One region of the Paenibacillus sp. KACC 21273 genome, then DNA from elsewhere that is predicted to be linked to it. Evidence: predicted binding sites of a transcription regulator. Region 1 holds the regulator's gene; the other holds the start of a gene.
The links. Region 1 encodes Rex, which represses fermentation and respiration genes when NADH is low (regulators of the CRP and FNR family bind a similar motif). Its sites were predicted from a motif close to TTGTGAAATATTTCACAA; they were not measured.
Positions count from the first base shown of each region.

Region 2: a site for Rex is predicted at 3,837-3,854, ahead of PQ460_RS11410 (cytochrome ubiquinol oxidase subunit I). Genes of this name have one in related genera too.

Region 1 covers NZ_CP117876.1:2,029,546-2,037,232, reverse strand. Annotated here, with positions in the region: gene PQ460_RS09260 (methyl-accepting chemotaxis protein) at 1-1,163, shown strand, start outside; gene PQ460_RS09255 (cell wall elongation regulator TseB-like domain-containing protein) at 1,256-1,801, opposite strand; gene PQ460_RS09250 (amidohydrolase) at 1,832-3,139, opposite strand; gene PQ460_RS09245 (redox-sensing transcriptional repressor Rex) at 3,132-3,779, opposite strand; gene dinG (ATP-dependent DNA helicase DinG) at 3,776-6,670, opposite strand; gene PQ460_RS09235 (S-layer homology domain-containing protein) at 7,124-7,687, shown strand, end outside.
Region 2 covers NZ_CP117876.1:2,530,062-2,537,748, forward strand. Annotated here, with positions in the region: gene licT (BglG family transcription antiterminator LicT) at 1-852, opposite strand, end outside; gene PQ460_RS11390 (hypothetical protein) at 1,207-1,551, shown strand; gene yidC (membrane protein insertase YidC) at 1,494-2,423, shown strand; gene PQ460_RS11400 (CidA/LrgA family protein) at 2,592-3,026, shown strand; gene PQ460_RS11405 (LrgB family protein) at 3,023-3,712, shown strand; gene PQ460_RS11410 (cytochrome ubiquinol oxidase subunit I) at 3,929-5,341, shown strand; gene cydB (cytochrome d ubiquinol oxidase subunit II) at 5,328-6,344, shown strand; gene cydD (thiol reductant ABC exporter subunit CydD) at 6,347-7,687, shown strand, end outside.

The sequences.
Region 1 (7,687 bases):
AAATAGCACATGTTCGCCAGCTAGCTATCGCAATCAGCATCATTAACTTCGCATTAGCGATTATTATTGGCATCTTTATTTCACGTCTTATCTCCAAACCATTACAAAAATTAAGTAAAGCAGCCAAATCTATTTCTACAGGGGATCTCAATATTGAAGATGTAAATGTTAAGCAAAAAGATGAATTAGGGGAGTTAGCTATTTCCTTTAATAGTATGAAAAATAACTTGCGTCATCTTGTTCATGAAATTAATGATAATGCTTCACAGGTTATTACAATTTCTAAAGATGTTGCTAGTGGTACGTCTGAAACAGGTAAAGCTGCTGAACACGTTGCAGACATTATGTCTGATCTATCTAGCAGTACACAGGATCAAGTTAAAATTGTAGAAGGTGGATTACAAACTGTCTATGATGTTAATAAGGATATTCAGCAGATTGATCAAAGTAGCCAGCAAGCGATGAGCGTTGCGCAACAAGCACAAAGTCAAGCGCTACTCGGTAATCAAGAAATAGTACATGTTATGAACCAAATGGATCAAATTCATCAACGTATGAGTAAATTGGAAGTGATTATTTCTTCGTTAAACAAACGCTCTGGAGAAATTGAAGAAATCAATAATGCAATTTCTTCGATTGCAGCTCAGACGGGTCTTCTTTCTCTCAATGCAGCAATTGAAGCTGCACGTGCAGGTGAACACGGACGTGGATTTGCTGTAGTTACTTCCGAAATCCGTAAACTTTCTAACGAAACCAATGAATCCGTAGATCGGGTGAGAGCACTTGTCAATGCTATTCAAAGTGAAACAAAAGGTGCTACCAAATCGGTGGAAAACATGGTTAAAGAAGTAAGTCAAGGTATTGCTGCGGCTCATTCTGTAGGTAATTTGTTTAATACCATTAAATCTCTAACCGATCATACCACTTCTGAAATTAAAGAAGTGACTGATTCTATCCATCATTTATCGGAACATTCACAGAAGATTGTCAAATCTATGGAAAATATCTCAAGCTTGACCGATCATGTTGCTTCTAACACTGAAAGCGTAAGTGCAGCTACAGAAGAACAATTAGCTTTCTTGGAAGAAAGTACAGCTCATACCGCTACACTTCATTCTATGGCTGAGAAATTACAAAATACGGTACTGCAATTCCGTTTATAATCTATGCTTAATTAACAAAAAAGCATGATCTTTGGATTCAGTATATGAATTCCTTAGATCATGCTTTTTTATATGGTTTGAGCTTGATGATGTTATTCTTGCCCTGTTCCTTTTAAAGTTGCAGGCAATTCCATAGGTCCACCTAATTTGGTTCCATCACGGAAATTGTAGAAAAGATAATAATAACGTTCATTCAGTTTGGCAAAAACTTGCCATGCATATTTTCCATTATATGAGCCAGGTACAATTCGTACAGCTTCTGCTCCAGGCAAATCTTTTTGCAAAAGATCGGTGGCGGCTTGATAGGATACTGTACCTGCTGTTTTCTCAACATGCACTGCATTAGCTCCTTCTGCTACCGAACCGTCTATATTAAATTTGACCCAGACCATTAGATCTTCTTGTGCTGTATTTTTACCTTCTACAACCCAATACGTTGAACTATCTGTCCAGACGGAATTGAACGTACGCGTCACAGATACAATATCCGCTTTTTCCTGTGCGCTGTTAATAGCCAGTTGTTCTTTACTCCATGGCTTTGCCATTACATGCACATAAAATTGATTTACACCTAAAATCAGCAATCCTACTACAACGATAATGATTGCAATCCACTTGCCACTTCCCAAATTTCGCAAAACACGCCATCCTTTCCTGTCGACTTCCAGTTAGCGTTTAAGCAAACCTTCAAAAGCACTTTGGGCTTCATGACGAATTTTTTCTTCATCCAATGTTAATGATATACCGTCTTTGATCAATTGCTTACCGTCTACCCAGACATGCAATACATCTTTAGCAGATGCAGAATAGATTGTATGTGAAATAAAATCAGTACGTGGTAAGAAATGCGGTTGATCTACATTAAGTGCTGTAATATCAGCTTTCATTCCTACAGCGAATGTACCTACATCATTCAAAAATACAGATCTTGCACCGTATTCAGTACCCATTTTCAATGCTTCTAATGCAGGCACAGCTGTTGGATCGCCGGATACTCCTTTATGAATAAGAGCAGCCAAACGCATTTCTTCAAACATATCCAGATTGTTATTACTTGCCGGGCCATCTGTTCCCAAAGACACAACAACGCCTGCACGCAACAGATCAGGTACACGTGCTACACCACTTGCTAATTTGAGGTTACTACCCGGGTTATGAGAAATCGCTACTTTATTCTCAGCAAGCACTTCGATCTCTTCATCATTCAAATGAACAGCATGCGCTAACAATGCTGGACGAGTGAAAAATCCTAATTTCTCCAAATGAGCTACAGGACGTAATCCATAATCTGTAACGTTTAATTGAACTTCTGCTAGTGTCTCAGACATATGTGTATGCAGCGGCAAATCCAAATCATGAGCTGCTTGTACAAATTGTTCGATGTATGCAGGTGGACAAGTATACGGTGCATGTGGAGACATCATCGTTGTAATACGTCCATTCGCTTGACCATGCCAATCACGTGCAAAGTCGATTGATTGTTTTAGCTTTTGCTTTTGTTCTTCTTCTGAACACAAGCCGATTACACCACGCATCAATACTGCACGCATACCCGATTGTTCTACCACTTCGGCTACACGTTCTGAGCGATCATACATATCGAGGAATGTAGTTGTACCGCCTTTTAACATTTCTAATACAGACAGAGCAGTTCCCCAGTACACATCGTCACTTGTAAATTTCGCTTCCATCGGCCACATTTTTTCTTGTAACCATACTTGTAGAGCAAGATCATCTCCATATCCACGTAACAACGACATCGCTGCATGACCATGACTGTTGACTAGACCCGGAATAAAGAACAAATGATTGCCATCCACTACGGTTGTGTCTTCTTCGATCACAGGTTCTTCTTCTCCAAGATACGTAATCCATCCATCTTCAATCACCATATGTCCAAAAAGCATTGATTTCTCTTCGCTCATTACAGCAAACATACCGTTTTTGATGACCCATTTGTTCGAGGTGTTATTCATTAGTTTCATGTTCCTTTCCATCTTCCAGATAATAGGCAAGGCTTAATAAATCCGTTGTAAAATCAGCAGTATGCACACGAATATGCGGTGGAGCTTTCAAAATAATCGGTGCAAAGTTCAAAATAGCCTCGACCCCTGCTTCAATTAACTGATCTGCTACACGCTGTGCTTCAACATTAGGCACTGTAACAATTCCGATACGAATACTTCTCGCTTTGACTGTAATTCCAAGTTCATCAATAGGCTGTACGACTAATGTATTGATTAAAGAGCCTACTTTCGAATCGTTGGAATCAAACACAGCTACGATTTTCATTGTTTCTTTTAGATACATATTATAGTTAGAAAGGGCATGCCCTAGATTACCAGCGCCTACAAGTGCCACATTGATTTGTTGATCTAATTTTAAAATATGACGTATTTTCTCAATCAAATACGATACATCATAACCGATCCCTTTACGTCCAAAATCTCCAAAATAAGCTAAATCTTTGCGAATTTGTGCTGGATTCAAGTCTAATTTTTGTCCCAGTTCTTGCGAAGACACTGTAGGAACTTCACGTGTGTGAAGTTCGTTCAGATATCTAAGGTATACAGGTAGTCTTCGCACGACTGCTTCTGATATTTTGTCGGATTTCATGCTTGCTCCCCCTCTTGATTTACAGTTTCCTTTTCAGGTTCGGCCTGGCTAAGCCATTCTGTAATACGGGGTACCATCTGCTCTGTCGGCATATGTTCCATTTTGGGACCGGGCAATGAATATAGAAAATGCTTGCCATAATAGGACTCGATCACACGAGTGTCATAGACAATAACGATTCCCCGATCACTAGATGTCCGTACTAATCTACCAAAACCTTGTTTGAAACGGATAACTGCTTGCGGTACAGATAATTTCATAAATGGATTTTTCTTTTCTTTTTTCAGCCGTTCACTTTTGGCTTCAAGCAGTGGATGATTAGGCGGTTGAAAAGGTAAACGTACGATCGCCAGACAGGTTAACGCTTCGCCTGGAATATCGACCCCTTCCCAGAAGCTACTTGTACCCAGTAACACCGAAGCGGAACGCTCTTGGAATCTTCGAGTGAGCTTGGTACGACTTCCTCCATCGACCCCTTGTCCAAATACTGCAATATCGCTATGTGATAACTTCTCTTTCAATGGCTCATACACCTGCTTGAGCATCCGATAAGAGGTAAATAACACCATCATTCGTCCATTGGTCGCTTTGGCAGTCTCCGCTAATGAGTTCGCTAACGTATCTACAAAGAACGCATCACCAACACTGCCTTTGACACTTGGAAAATCGCGCGGAATTAACAACAGCGATTGCTCACGATAATTGAAAGGTGAAGATAACTGTTCAGTCATCAATCGACCTTCTTTTTCCGCTTCTACAAGCCCTAACTGTTCAATCATATATTGAAATTTCTTTTCTATTGATAAAGTAGCTGATGTCAAAATAATACTTTTCTTTTTATCAAAAAAGTACTCTTTCAATTGCTTGCTCACATCAACCGGTACAGCATACATCTGTAAAGACTTGCTACGGTAATTCCCATTAGCTTCATACCAGTAGACTGTATCTGTACTTTCCAGCTTCACAAATTGACGCAGATCATCTCGTACCACTGTTAAGTCTTTGAATAGACCCGACACATCTGTTACCAGACTATCTGTGCCTAACTGCTCATCGCTGTCTTTGATCTGATTCATCACTTGCTCGCCTTTACGAATCAACTGACTAAGGCCGATATGAATCTGATTCTCAAGCTCTGTAATCACATTCCATTCGGTCGGTTGCTTTTCCGGTAAAAGTCGAAGCGTGAACTGCCCGGCTTCACCAGGAGCGGCATCACTACGCTGAGGTAACAAAGCAAATAGTAACTCACTTAATTTATCCCAGTTTTCTTTGACATCTACAATTTCAGGATATAGATTATCAATCGCTATCGCCCAATCCATACCACGTTCATTGCCAGAAGAACCTAATTGTTGACGCAAAATCGCTAACTGACCATTTTTGCTGTCTTTGAACAATCTTAACAGTGGATGAACCAATGTGAAATATTTCATATGCATACCCAAGTGCTTACCTGCAACATCTTCTAGATGATGTGCTTCATCAATAACCAAGCGATCATAAGCAGGTAACAATTGATGCCCTGCTTTGACATCGGTAAATAATTTCGAGTGATTGGTAATGACTACATCTGCTGTACCTGCTTCATGCTTCGCACGATGGTAAAAACATTTGCGGAACCATGGACATGCACGACCCAGACAAGAATCGGTATCACTGGCTACCGTTTCCCAGAAGTCAGCACCACGATTACCCATATTGAGTTCTTCATCATCGCCAGTTTCTGTCGCATTTAACCAGACAATCATTTGAGCTGCAATCAATACATCTTCTTTAGGGCTTTGAAATTCTTTTGTATTTATTTTATGCTCAAATTTGCGCAGACACAAATAATGCTGGCGTCCTTTGAATACGGCAGCACGAAATGCAAATGGAACAACTTGAGTCAATAATGGAATATCGCGTTCTCGCAACTGTTCTTGCAAGTTAATCGTATGCGTACTTACCATGACACGATCGTTTTCTTTGACACTATGATAAATCGAAGGTAATAAGTACCCTAGCGATTTGCCTGTTCCTGTTCCTGCTTCGATCAATAGATGCTTATCATCGGTCATCGCTTTGATCACTTCTTCAAACATACGATTCTGCGGTTCCCGTTCTTCATAGTTAGGAAGCAGATTACGTAAGTTTTGTTTCACTTGCTCTAAAAATTCATCAAATGAAACATCTGCAAGTGGCATATTACCTCGCTCTTCATGAGCCGGCAAAATTTCATTCCAATCGCCTACTTTTAACGCCAATTGACGGAAAAAGCGATGTTCGTCCAAATCTTGAATCGGCTGTGCTTCTTTCTCCATCCGCACGCCATCAAAATACCAACCGAGATCACTATCCTGATTATCAAATAATTCAGATAAACGCTGGACTGTAATTAATGGTAGATCATTTAACTCTTCCAAGCACTTTAGAAATACATGAGCAGTCGCTAACGCATCACTATCTGCTTGATGAGGACGATCATGAACGAATCCCAAGTCTTTACTTACCATGCTTAACTGGTAGCTCGATAGATTCGGGAAAAAGATACGTAACAGATCCATCGTATCCAGCACTCGACCTGTAAATGCCAAATATCCAGTCTGATCCAAAGCGCGTTGCAAAAATCCTAAATCAAAACCGACATTGTGCCCGACAAGCACAGCATCTTCTAATAGAGGAATCATCTCCAAAATAACATCGTCTAACTCTGGAGCGTTCTCTACATCTTCATTTTTAATTCCTGTTAAACCTTCTATAAAAGGAGGAATCGGCACTCCCGGCTTCACCATAGAAGAATATACAGTAGAAATACTTAAATCATGATCTATAATGGCAAGCCCAACTTGAATAATATCATCGGTGGACTGAGTACCTGTGGTCTCAAAATCCAGTACGGCAAATTTCATGGATGTCTAAATCCTCTCCTTGCTGTCGTCTCAACCTGATGTCGAAATGTTCACCTATCAGCATACCAGAAGAAGACCGTTTTGAAAATCAAAGGGTGGGGAGTTATTCAAATTTCAGCTTTTTTATGGGAGGCGCTGCGTGGAGAAAATCGTTCTTGTCGTCGCTTGTTGCAAATGAATCCTTTGAATGACTGCTTCGCAATCAGGATTCGTTTACAAAGGCGAGCGCTTCGCTCTTTCAGAACGATTTTCTCCTCTCCTCTGTTGTAGGTAGATAAGCATAATGTTGAATAACTATTTAGAAAGTAGCAGGAAATGAGGAATAGATATAGAGTTACATAAAATATCATACAGCTTTAAATTGTGTAAATTTTAATTTACCCATATTGAGTAGCATCTGTTATATTAGTAAAGGATTTCAATATAATTATAAATGGAGGGAATTTAAGTAAAATGAGAAAGTTTATGATGATGTTTTTGGTTTTGGTGGTGACATTAATGGGGTCAGCGCCTGCTACGCTTTTTGCAAGTGAGGAAGGAACAAGTAATTTGGTAGCAAGTAAAGAAAGTCAGGATTTAAGTTTCTTAAATTTATTTCTTTATGGAGACTATAATATGACATTAAAACAAGGAGAACCTTTTATTGAAGAAGGTTGGAGTGTAGCAGACAGTGTATATAGTGAAAATGAGTTAAAAATAGATATTACATATACATTAAATTCTGTTCCAGTAAATCAAATTGATACTAATATACCTGGAATATACGTAATCACATATATTGCAGAGAATCCAGCCGGAAAACGTTCTTATCCTCAACAACGTACTATTGATGTTGTTGCTACTGAAAAACAGAAAGATCTTGATCAGCTAAATATCCGTGGTGCTTTAGGTATGGCATATCATAATAGTTCTGTCTATGTTGCACAAGGCAGTTCAGGAATATCAAAAGTCGAATTAAGCTCTGGAACAGTTACTTCTATCGTGTACGGTGGATACTATGCCGATAATGTTGTTACT
Region 2 (7,687 bases), 500 kb from region 1:
TTGTTCTTCTTCAATCGTTGTTCGTTCGGTTACCCGGTGAATATGAATAGTGAGGTAGACATATTCATCTTTACTCAATGATTGATCGTATGTTTTTTCTAAATAATCATTGATTTTGGAGACACATTCAAATGCTTTACTATACGCTGTTTTGACTTGATTATAAAGGAATTCTTCTCCACTATAATGAATCTCTTTGCGTAACAATCGCATCGCAAAATATTGCAGATGAGTAACAAAGCGAGAATAGTTAAGTGACGATTCATCCAGTACAATGCCATAATGATAAGTCACGATATTGAGGACATGCTGTACAATCTCTGTCATTTTGATCGTAGCTTGCATTTCATTACCATCCATACGAGCATTTACAATATGAAGAGTGATAAACCCAGCTTCGTCTTCGCCTAATGAAATACCAGTACTGTCTTTGATCATCTGTAAAGCATCTTGACCGACACTGTATTCTTTTTTATAAAAGCGTTGAATCTCAAAAAGTAACGCATTTTTGATATGAAGCTGTTTCTCATAACGCTCTAATGCAAAATGAATATGATCTGTCAGTGTCAAATAAATATTATCGCTCAATGTTGTACCTAGCACCGCATTGGCATGATTTACAATTTGATTGACTAGCTCTAGATGGGAGACAGGAATCTCATTCAACAACTCGGTTAACTTGGCTGTGAATTCGTTCTCATTTAACATAAAGATTTTATCTATTTTGGTATCATCTACCGGATCACCAATCACTTTATTAAAAGAAATACCTCGACCCATTACAATAATTTCTTTGCCTTTTTGATTTTTGGTCAGTAGTACATTATTATTTAATATTTTCTCTATAATCATAATCTTCCACCTACAATTCTAAAATGAACGGGGGTTATTTTATAGAAAATATACAGCAATACATGTATATAAATATAAAAAATGCCCGAAATCATTCCAATACCATTTTTCTACAAAATGATATTACAATAATCTCAGGCATTGCCCGCTTAACCGGTCACAATCCTTTAACTAACTTTATTGTAGTATATAATAAAAGCGATTACAAGAGTGATTTGCAGATTTTTTCTAATGTTTATCCATTATTCGTCAAATCATATTATAATTGTCGTAATTTGTCTTATGTAAAAAGGATCGAGTAGTGTTATAATTAACATATTAACTATCTTAGGATAGTCAGAGGGGGTGAATACCTTGTTTGAAATGCATGATTGGATACCGTATTTATTTTCGATTGGTCTGTTAATTACAGTGAGTTATGGATATATTGCTCATCTGTATTGCGGAATCACGGAATTTTGGATCAGTAACCGGCAACTTCGTGGACATTATGATCTGCCTTTGATCATTTTCAAAACGATACATCATACACCGATAACACTGGCACGAATCATACGCCGTAAAGAAGCTCCTGATGAAGATGCAGGAGATTGCCTATCCTCGTTGAGCCATAAGCAACAACATCAACGAGGAGGAACAACATGCAATTATTCAAGGGATTCACTTTTACGGGAAAACAAGGTCGTCTTTACGGTTTAATACTAGGTTTAATGATGATGGTATTATTAGCAGGATGCGGTACCTCATCTGTACAAGAAGTCAATTCATCCACACCCGGCTTTTTTACTCATTACGTTGTCTTTCCATTAACTTATAGTATGCAGCATATTGCAACTTGGTTCGGTGGAAGTTACGGGCTGGCTATTATTACTTTGACACTGGCAGTACGGTTTGCTTTATTCCCATTAATGATGCGTCAAGCTAAAGGTCAACAAGGCATGAAGCGCAAAATGAGCATTATGCAACCTGAACTTGATCAGCTCAAAAAGAAATATGAGAATAAAACCAGTACCGAAGACAAACAAAAGCAACAACAAGAAATGATGGAGATCTACAAAAAGCATAGCTTTAATCCATTAAATATCGGTTGTCTGCCTATCTTGATTCAATTGCCTATTTTATCAGGTATGTATACAGCGATTCGTGCTACACCGGAACTGGCTTCTCATTCATTTTTGTGGTTCAAATTAGGAGAGCCTAACTGGATTATGGCGATTATTGTAGCATTACTGTATATGCTTCAAGCCAAAGTCTCACAGTATAATATGACACCTGAACAACAAAAACAATTTGCAATTATGGGGTATTTGTCTCCAATTATGATGGCATTCTTTTCATTCAGCGCACCAGCAGCGATGCCTTTATACTGGATGGTGAGTGGATCATTCTTATTAGTACAGACTTTACTATTCCGCAAAATGTATCCGAACAGTATCCCTGTTCAGACCGCACTTGAAATTGAAGTCGAACCTGAACCTGAAACGTTAGAGCCTGTAGCCATAAGTAACACAAAAGCCAAAAAACTGGCTCGCCAAGCCAATCAAAGTAAAAATAAGTCTGCAAAAGCATAACGATATGTGTTAGGTAAGATAAGATTTTACATCACAAAAGATCATCACTCTTAAAAAGAAGAGGATGATCTTTTTGATGTGATCTTGCTATAAGGGTAAAACTTGGAGAGGTTTTACACCAAAAGAGATATAGAGATAGAGAGTGAAAGACAAAGGAGAGCTATACGTATGAAGATTATTAAAATGGTGCTTCAAATTGCTGTGTTATACCTATTTTACATAATTGGAACGTTAATTCAGCAATATTTTCATTTGTTTATACCGGGCAGTGTGCTAGGAATGTTGTTATTATTTGCTTTATTAATGTTAAATGTTTTTCCTGAAAAGTGGATTCAGACAGGAGCCAATACTTTACTGTTCTATTTACCGTTGTTTTTTATCCCGGCGACAGTAGGAGTTATAGAGCATCTCGATTTATTTGCAGGTAAAGGACTATTATTGATTCTAATTGTTGTTATTAGTACATTGTTCACGATCGGAATTACAGGTTTTGTAGCGCAGTGGTTTATTACACTGGCTGATCGATCCAAATCTAATGCACAATCGCCTGCTCCTATACCTGAACACAAATTGATCTATGAAAGTAGAGATCAGCACAAATGAATATAGGTATAGCTTTATTAATGATTGTGATGACGTTGGCGTTATATGTTGTAGCTAGTCTATTGTACAAACATGTACGGATATCAATTCTAATTCCTGTACTAACAACCACTTTTATGATTGTTGTTATTTTACTACTTACGCATACTTCGTATTCTACTTATATGATCGGTGGAGAATGGATCAGTAAATTAATGGGGCCTGCTGTGGTAGCTTTAGCTTATCCGCTGTATCGACAACGACATTTGTTCAAGCAGTACGGGTTATCTATTCTGGGAAGTTCATTAATTGGTGTTGTCGTAGGAATGCTGAGCGGAGTGGGGATGGCTTTGGTATTGGGATTCAGTGAACCTTATATTATTTCTATTATTCCTAAGTCTGTTACGACACCTGTCGCTCTTCAAATTTCGAATAATTTAGGTGGAGAAGCTTCGCTTACTTCTGTCTTTGTAATGATTGCTGGCTTTACAGGGGTTATTTTGGGGCTTGGTTGCCTGAAATTATTTCGGGTTAAAAATGCGATTAGTGTCGGGATTGCTTTAGGTGTCTCATCCCATGCACTGGGAACAGCTAAAGCGTTAGAACATGGAGAAATCGCGGTCTCGATGGGATCATTAGCATTAACGATCAGTGCGATTGTGTCTTCTTTTATCGGGCCATTAATATTAGTAGCGATCTATCATTAAGTTGTTATGATGTAAATAAATAGCATAAAAGTAGTGATCTCAAAGTCGATGAATTTCATCGGCTTTTTTTATTTTGTGATCTCAATCACATTTTGTCACTTTTTGTTACATTTTTAAAGAAAATTTGTGATTTTAATCACAATCGTATCTATGACTTTTTGACTACAATGTATTTAGTTTTTTAATCAATTTTCAGAAAAGAAAGGAAGTTATCGGATGGATGTTCTTATGCTATCCCGGATTCAGTACGCGCTAACGACCGTATTTCACTTTTTCTTTGTACCGGTATCGATTGGGCTCGTATTGTTGGTAGCTATTATGGAAACGATGTATGTTATCACTAAAAAAGATCAGTACAAAGTAATGACCAAGTTTTGGGGCAAGCTATTTTTGATCAACTTTGCTGTTGGAGTAGTTACAGGGATTTTTCAAGAATTTCAATTTGGCATGAACTGGTCTAATTATTCACGTTTTGTAGGTGATGTGTTTGGTGCACCACTTGCAGTAGAAGCTTTATTTGCCTTTTTTCTGGAGTCTACTTTTATTGGATTATGGATCTTTGGTTGGGAACGCTTGTCTGCCAAAGTACATTTACTCTGTATCTGGTTAGTAGCGTTCGGAACAACATTATCGGCATTCTGGATATTAACAGCGAACTCATTTATGCAACATCCTGTCGGATTCACGATCAATAACGGACGTGCCGAAATGAATGACTTTTTTGCTCTTATTACCAATGGTCAAGTGTTGGTTGAATTTCCACATACCGTATTTGGTGCTTTTGTTACTTCAGCCTTTCTTATGGCAGGAATCAGCACATATAAAATGTTGCGGCGTGAAGATATTGAAGTATTCCGCAAGTCATTTCAAATTGCGATTATTGTAGGCATCGTATCATCGTTAGGAGTAGCTTTTAGCGGTCACTCTCAAGCTCAATATCTAGTAGAAACGCAACCGATGAAAATGGCTGCTGCTGAAGGGGTATGGAACACTACTGCTGAAAAAGCGCCCTGGATGTTAGTAGGTGGAATTGATACCAAGATGCAACAAAATACATTCGAGATTAACTTTCCACTTAAAGGATTACTCAGTTATCTATCATATGGAAAATTCACAGGTTCTGTGACAGGGATGAAAGAACTTCAAGCTCAGTATGAGCAAAAATATGGCGAAGGCAATTACATACCACCTGTCAAAACAACATTTTGGAGTTTCCGTATTATGGTGGCTAGCGGCATGTTAATGATCGCTTTATCTGCTTATGGTGTGTATCTAATGTTCCGACGCAAAGTAGAACAAGCACCGAAATGGTATTGGTATGCGATGATGTATGGGATTGCGTTACCTTTTATCGGCAATACATCCGGTTGGATTATGACAGAAGTCGGTCGTCAACCATGGACAGTATTTGGACTCATGACTACCGCAGATAGTGTATCACCAAGTGTATCCGCTGGTTCTGTGTTATTTTCGACGATTACGTTTACTCTGGTCTATACCGTTCTTGGAGCAATCACAGTAGTTTTATTTGTTCGCGAAATAAAAAAAGGACCAAGTGATGAGCATTCCCATGACGATCATTCCAATGATCCGTTTGAAATGGAGGAGTTGAAACATGCTATCTCTTAATGAAGTATGGTTTGTATTGATCGCTGTATTGTTTGTTGGTTTTTTCTTTTTAGAAGGTTTTGATTTTGGGATTGGTATGTCTACGCAGTTGTTAGCTCGTAATGATATGGAACGTCGTATGCTAATTAACTCAATTGGGCCTTTCTGGGATGGTAATGAAGTATGGTTAATTACAGCAGGCGGAGCGATGTTCGCGGCATTTCCGAACTGGTATGCGACAATGTTTAGCGGCTTTTATCTTCCTTTTGTAGCTTTATTGCTGGCTTTGATCGCTCGTGGCGTTGCTTTTGAATTTCGTGGTAAAGTCGGTCATTCTACATGGAGCAAAACGTGGGATATGTGTATCTTTTTCGGTAGTCTGTTACCGCCTTTGCTATTTGGTGTGGCTTTTGCAACGATGCTCAAAGGATTACCAATAGGAGCAGATATGGAGATGCATGCAGGGTTTGGAGATATCATTAATCCTTATTCTCTTGTAGCAGGTGTAACAACGGTTATGCTCTGTATCGTGCATGGATTAATGTTCGCTGCACTACGTACTACAGGTGATATTCGAGTAAGAGCGAGTGTAATGGCACGTAAATTGCTGATTCCACTTGCTGGCTTGTTGGTATTGCTTGCTATCTTGACCTCTGTATACACAGATGTTTTTACTGTACGTGGTCCGATTCTAATCGCTATAGCAGTCGTAGGTGTGATTGTATTTATACTTGCAGGATATTTTATGAAACAAAAACGCGAAGGATGGGCGTTCGGTATGACAGGCGGATTGATTATTTTATCGATTGCTTCTGTTTTTATCGGCTTATTCCCGCGTGTAATGGTCAGTTCGCTAGGAGCCATGTATGATCTGACTTTATACAATACAGCTTCCGGGCATTATTCGTTAAAAGTAATGACAATCGTAGCCTGTACATTATTACCGTTTGTACTTGGTTATCAAATCTGGACATACTTTGTGTTTCATAAACGTCTACACGAAAAAACACATTTGGAGTATTAATCATGGGTAAAGGGCTAATCCAACTACAAGGCATCAAACCGATTATGGCATTAACAGGTCTATTCACATTCGTGCAGACAATCGTTATTATTATGCAGTCGTTATGGTTGGCAGAAGCGGTCTCCGGTTTATTTACCGGGGATTCTCTTCATCGTCAGCTTGGTCATGTCTTCGGATTCGTAGGTGCTCTGGTTGTTCGACAATTATTATCAGTAATCATGCAAAAAATAGCGTATGATTTCGCAGAGCGGACAGGCAGAAGTATGCGCAAGCTGATGATGGATCAATTATTTGAACTTGGACCTACATTTGCAATAGGGCAGGGGACAGGTAATCTTGTAACACTTGTGCGTGAAGGTGTATCCAAGTATAGAACATATCTGGAGCTGATTATTCCGCGTATGATGTCTAATAGTCTCACTCCGTTATTGATTGGGATTTTTATTTTAAAGTTAGATTGGATCTCGGCACTGATTCTGGGAGCTGTATTTCCATTATTGATTATTTTTATGATTTTACTTGGCTTGGCTGCGCAAAAACAAATGGATAAGCAATGGGCAACATATCGCGTATTATCTAATCATTTTGTCGATTCATTAAGAGGACTTGAGACTTTACGCTTTCTCGGTCGGAGTCGTGCGCATGAAGAAACGATAGGACGCACCAGTGAACGTTATCGTAAAGCAACGATTTCTTCGATGCGTGTTGCTTTTTTATCTTCATTTGCTCTGGATTTCTTTACGATGTTATCTGTTGCTTGTGTAGCGGTGAGTCTGGGGCTTCGCCTTGTCCATGGCACTATCATTTTAGAACCGGCGTTAACGATTTTGATACTTGCACCTGAATTTTTTGTGCCTATTCGTTCATTAGGAGCGGATTATCATGCCACGATGGATGGTAAAGAAGCTGGTGAAGATATTCAGCGTATTATCCATACCTCTACCACGATCGGTACAGTAGATGCACAGAACACTAGCGATATGTATCGTTCTAAGCCTGTATGGTCAGCTTCCAGTCAGATGGTATTGAATCAGCTTTCTGTACAGCATGATGCAGAAAGTAACTTCTCTCTTGAACAGCTTAATCTTCGTATTGGAGGTTATTGCAAAATCGGTATTATTGGTGAAAGTGGAGCAGGCAAATCAACACTGATCGATGTATTAAGTGGGTTTCTTACACCTACACAAGGAGAAGTCCTATGGAAGGATAGTCTAGGAGAAAGTTATCCGCTAAATTCTAATATCTGGCGTCAACAAACGACATATATTCCACAGCATCCTTATCTATTCAGTGGCACATTAGCAGATAATCTTAGATTGTATGAACCTGAAGCAACCGATGAG